DNA from 2 places in the Zoogloea sp. JDB1 genome. Region 2 is predicted to be linked to the other one. Evidence: riboswitches for the same ligand, from Rfam matches in the RefSeq annotation. Region 2 holds a riboswitch; the other holds the start of a gene.
What was found. Region 2 has a riboswitch for S-adenosylhomocysteine ahead of ahcY (adenosylhomocysteinase). Riboswitches for the same ligand answer to the same signal wherever they lie in the genome.

Region 1 (2,460 bases), 1.2 Mb from region 2:
AGTCGAGCATGATCGGCACGCGGGAGATGTCCGGCTCGGAGGCGATCAGCTTGAGGAACTTCTCCATCGCCGCCATGGAGTCGAGCATCGCCTCGTCCATGTTGATGTCGATGACCTGGGCGCCGTTCTCCACCTGCTGGCGGGCCACCGCCAACGCGTCGTCGAAGCGGCCTTCGAGGATCATCCGCGCGAAGGCGCGGGAACCGGTGACGTTGGTGCGCTCGCCGACGTTCACGAACAAGCTGTCGGGGCCGACGTTGAAGGGCTCCAGGCCGGACAGGCGCAGCTTCTTCTCGACGTGCGGGATGCTGCGCGGGGTGACCAGCGCCACCGCCTCGGCAATCGCCTTGATGTGGGCCGGCGAGGTGCCGCAGCAGCCGCCGACGATGTTCACCAGGCCGGAGCGGGCCCATTCGACGATCTCGGAGGCCAGCTGCTCCGGCGTCTCGTCGTAGCCGGTGGGCGACAGCGGATTGGGCAGACCGGCGTTGGGATGGGCAGAGACGAAGGTGTCGCAGACGGTGGACAGTTCGTCCACGTACTGGCGCAGCTCCTTGGCGCCCAGCGCGCAGTTGAGCCCGAAACTGATCGGCTGGGCGTGGCTGAGGGAGTTCCAGAAGGCCTCTGCGGTCTGGCCGGACAGGGTGCGGCCGGAGGCGTCGGTGATGGTGCCGGAGATCATCACCGGCACGCGCTGGCCAAGATCGGCAAAGAGCTTCTCGACCGCGAACACCGCCGCCTTGGCGTTGAGGGTGTCGAAGATGGTCTCGATCAGCAGGATGTCGGCGCCGCCTTCGAGCAGGCCGCGGGCCGAGTCGTAGTAATCATCGACCAGCGCGTCGAAGCTGATGTTGCGGTAGCCCGGATCGTTCACGTCCGGCGAGATCGACAGGGTGCGCGACGTCGGTCCGAGCACGCCGGCACAGAAACGCGGCTTGGCCGGATTGGCGGCGGTGAATTCGTCGCACAGCTGGCGCACCAGACGGGCGCCCTCCACGTTCAGCTCATAGGCCACGTCGGCGAGGCCGTATTCGGCCTGGGACACGCGGGTGGCGTTGAAGGTGCAGGTCTCGATGATGTCCGCGCCGGCTTCCAGGTAGGCCCGGTGGATGCCGCCGACCACGTCCGGGCGGGTCAGCACCAGCAGGTCGTTGTTGCCCTTCAGGTCCTTGGGGTGATCGGCAAAGCGCTGGCCGCGGTAGTCGGCCTCGCCGAGCTTGTGCTGCTGGATCATCGTGCCCATCGCCCCGTCGAGGATCAGGATGCGATGGGTCAGGGCGGACTGGAGTTCGGCGGTGCGGTCGGCTTGCATGGATCTACCTCGGTACGGATTTTGTCAGCCGGGAGGGACGCGCGCTGCAGCGGCACAAAAGCGAACGGCGCGGCAAACCCGGCTGGAAGGTTTGCGAGCGCCGTTGATGATTGCCGAGCCTGGCCCACGGGTTTCGCAGGTCGCAACGCTCCTCGGCAAGGGGCGGATTTTACGGGGTTTTCAGTCCATCTGCCAAGATCGGGCAGCGTTCAGGCATCGACCGCGGCGAGCAATTCGCGGGCGTCATCCCGCCACCAGCCAAGGGCCGCGTAAAAGCCTTCCCACACGCAGCCGTTGCAACCGCGCCCACAGCAGGTGGTCGGTGCCGGCGGCGGATTGCGGTGCGCCAGCCCGGCCGCGTCCAGCAGGCTGCAGATCGTCGCGATCTGCGCGTCGGCCTCAGCGAGGTTGGTGGGTCGGCGGGTAAAGGGGTCGGCAAACGCAGTCATGGCGGCAACTCCGGCGGGGCCGCGACGATAGCACGACGGCGCGACGCGGAGCATCCCCATTGGGCGATGGACTCGCCCTCTGCTCTGAACTAGATTCAAGACTGCGATCGGCTGCGATGCCCACCGGGTATCGAGCCCACCGACAGGAGCGTTCCGATGCCCCGAAAGATCACCAGCAAGCCCCCAAAGGCCGCCTCCCGCCCCCGCCAGCAGAGTGAAGGGACGGCGCCCCCCGACCACCCGTACGACGTGTTCATCTCCCATCAGGCCGGCGACATCGAACCGGCTCGCGACCTGTATCGACATATCCACGACACGCTGGGCTACGAGGCCTATCTCGACGAACAGGACAGCGCTCCCGAGATGGATCCCGACACCATCGATGCGATTGCGGCCGAACGCTTGCGCAAGATCATGCGCCGTGCCGCCAGCCTGATCCTGGTGATCGGCCCGAACACCGGGCGGTCACGCTGGATGCCATGGGAACTGGGCTTCTTCGACGGTCGACAGAGCTCCCAGCGGATCGGCATCTATCTGGCGGAAGGCGCGCAATTGCCCGGCCAGCAGGAGTACCTGGGAATCTACCCGAAGGTGCTGCGCAAGGCCGACGTACGCCACTTCCTGGCCGAGGCCACGATGGACGCCGCCGCCCTCGACAGCGTCACACCAGACTTGCTGGAACGCCATCTGCACCATCTG
Region 2 (2,460 bases):
GCGGCTCGCCCGGCGGCATCCTGCTGATGGGCGCCCTGTCCGCGCTGATCGTCGGTCCCTGCGTCGCCGCGCCGCTGGCCGGCGCCCTGCTCTACATCGCCAAGACCGGCAACGCCACGCTCGGCGGCGCCGCGCTGTTCATCATGGCCCTCGGCATGGGCGCTCCGCTGCTCCTCGTCGGCGTGCTGGCGCGCAGCGCGCTGCCCAAGCCCGGCCCGTGGATGGAAGGCGTCAAGCGTGCCTTCGGGGTGATGCTGCTGGGCGTTGCTATCTGGCTGGTCACGCCGGTGCTGCCGAGCGTCGTGCCGATGCTGGCCTGGGCCGGCCTGCTGGTGTTCTCGGCGATCTACCTGCACGCCCTCGACCCGCTGCCGCCCCACGCCAGCGGCTGGCAGCGCTTCTGGAAGGGTTTCGGCGTACTCGCGCTGATCGCCGGCGCGGCGCTGTTCATCGGTGCCATGGCCGGCTCCCGCGATCCGCTGCAGCCCCTCGCCATCCTGCGCGCCCAGGCCGCCGGCGCCCCCGCCGCAGCCGCAGCCGAAACCAAATTCCAGCGCATCGCCTCGGTGGAGGAGTTGGACCAGCTCCTCAAGACCTCCACCCGCCCGGTGATGCTCGACTTCTACGCGGACTGGTGCATCTCCTGCAAGGAGATGGAACGCTTCACCTTCGCCGACCCGGCCGTGGCCAAGCGCCTGGCCGGCTTCCAGCTCGTGCAGGCCGACGTCACCGCCAACAACGACGCCGACAAGGCCCTGCTCAAGCGCTTCAACCTGTTCGGCCCGCCCGGCATCATCTTCTTCAAGGCCGGCGGCGAAGAACGCCAGAACCTGCGCGTGATCGGCTTCCAGGAAGCGGAAGCCTTCGGCAAAGTCCTCGACGCGGCGTTGTAAGGGCCGCCCCATGCGCCAATCGCAGCTCGCAATGCGCAGCAAAATTCTCAAGAGAATCAGCGTCGATCCGCTATAATCGCCACCCTGAATCGAGGAGCGCTGCAAGACTGCCGGGTGCAAGGCCCGCCGTCCCAGGCTCGATGTCGATACCGTGCGGGCCTCCTGCCGGTATCTGCAACCGCGCTCACCCGTCCATGCTTGTTTGCAAACCCGTGCCGGGCACGGGGAGACGCGGTGAGCCATCATCCCGAGCCACGCGTAGTCCCTTCCCGGCCACATGTTCGAGGAGTTCTCATGAACGCTGTGGCTGAAAAGTTCACCGATTTCGTTATTGCCGACCTGTCCCTGGCCGACTGGGGCCGCAAGGAAATCCGCATCGCGGAAACCGAAATGCCCGGCCTGATGGCCATCCGCGAGGAATTCGCCGCCAGGCAGCCCCTGAAGGGCGCACGCATCACCGGCTCCCTGCACATGACCATCCAGACCGCGGTGCTGATCGAGACGCTGACGGCCCTCGGCGCCGAAGTGCGCTGGGCCTCCTGCAACATCTTCTCGACCCAGGACCACGCCGCCGCTGCAATCGCCGAAAAGGGCATCCCGGTGTTCGCCGTGAAGGGCGAGTCCCTCACCGATTACTGGGACTACACCCACCGCATCTTCGAGTGGGCCGATGGCGGCTACTCCAACATGATCCTCGACGACGGCGGCGACGCGACCCTGCTGCTGCACCTGGGCGCCCGTGCCGAGAAGGATCTGTCCGTGCTGAACAACCCGGACAGCGAAGAAGCCGTGGTGCTGTTCGCCTCCATCAAGGCCAAGCTGCAGCAGGACCCGACCTGGTACTCCACCCGCCTGGCGCAGGTGAAGGGCGTCACCGAGGAAACCACCACCGGCGTGCATCGCCTGTACCAGATGCACGCCAAGGGCGAGCTGAAGTTCCCGGCGATCAACGTGAACGACTCGGTCACCAAGTCCAAGTTCGACAACCTCTACGGCTGCCGCGAATCCCTGGTGGACGGTATCAAGCGCGCCACCGACGTGATGATCGCCGGCAAGATCGGCGTGGTGCTCGGCTACGGCGATGTGGGCAAGGGCTGCGCCCAGTCCCTGCGCGGCCTCGGCGCCACCGTGTGGGTCACCGAGATCGACCCGATCTGCGCACTGCAGGCCGCGATGGAAGGCTTCCGCGTGGTCACGATGGAAGACGCCGCCGCGATGGGCGACATCTTCGTCACCACCACCGGCAACGTGGGCGTCATCACCCATGACCACATGAAGGCGATGAAGAACAACGCCATCGTCTGCAACATCGGCCACTTCGACTCCGAGATCGAAGTCGCCAGCCTGCGCCAGTACGAGTGGGAGAACATCAAGCCCCAGGTCGACCACATCATCTTCCCGGACGGCAAGCGCATCATCCTGCTGGCCGAAGGCCGCCTGGTTAACCTCGGCTGCGCCACCGGCCACCCGAGCTTCGTGATGAGCAACTCCTTCGCCAACCAGACCCTGGCCCAGATCGAGCTGTTCACCAAGCTCGAGCAATACCCGGTCGGCGTCTATGTGCTGC

Region 1: it holds a riboswitch for S-adenosylhomocysteine, as region 2 does, so the genes downstream of both, metH (methionine synthase) here and ahcY (adenosylhomocysteinase) in region 2, are expected to answer to the same signal.

What each region holds. Positions count from the first base shown of each region.
Region 1 covers NZ_CM161496.1:215,462-217,921, forward strand. Annotated here, with positions in the region: gene metH (methionine synthase) at 1-1,312, opposite strand, end outside; S-adenosyl-L-homocysteine riboswitch at 1,401-1,472, opposite strand; gene AC1PPK_RS01035 (oxidoreductase-like domain-containing protein) at 1,522-1,761, opposite strand; gene AC1PPK_RS01040 (TIR domain-containing protein) at 1,918-2,460, shown strand, end outside.
Region 2 covers NZ_CM161496.1:1,449,108-1,451,567, reverse strand. Annotated here, with positions in the region: gene dsbD (protein-disulfide reductase DsbD) at 1-893, shown strand, start outside; S-adenosyl-L-homocysteine riboswitch at 979-1,086, shown strand; gene ahcY (adenosylhomocysteinase) at 1,188-2,460, shown strand, end outside.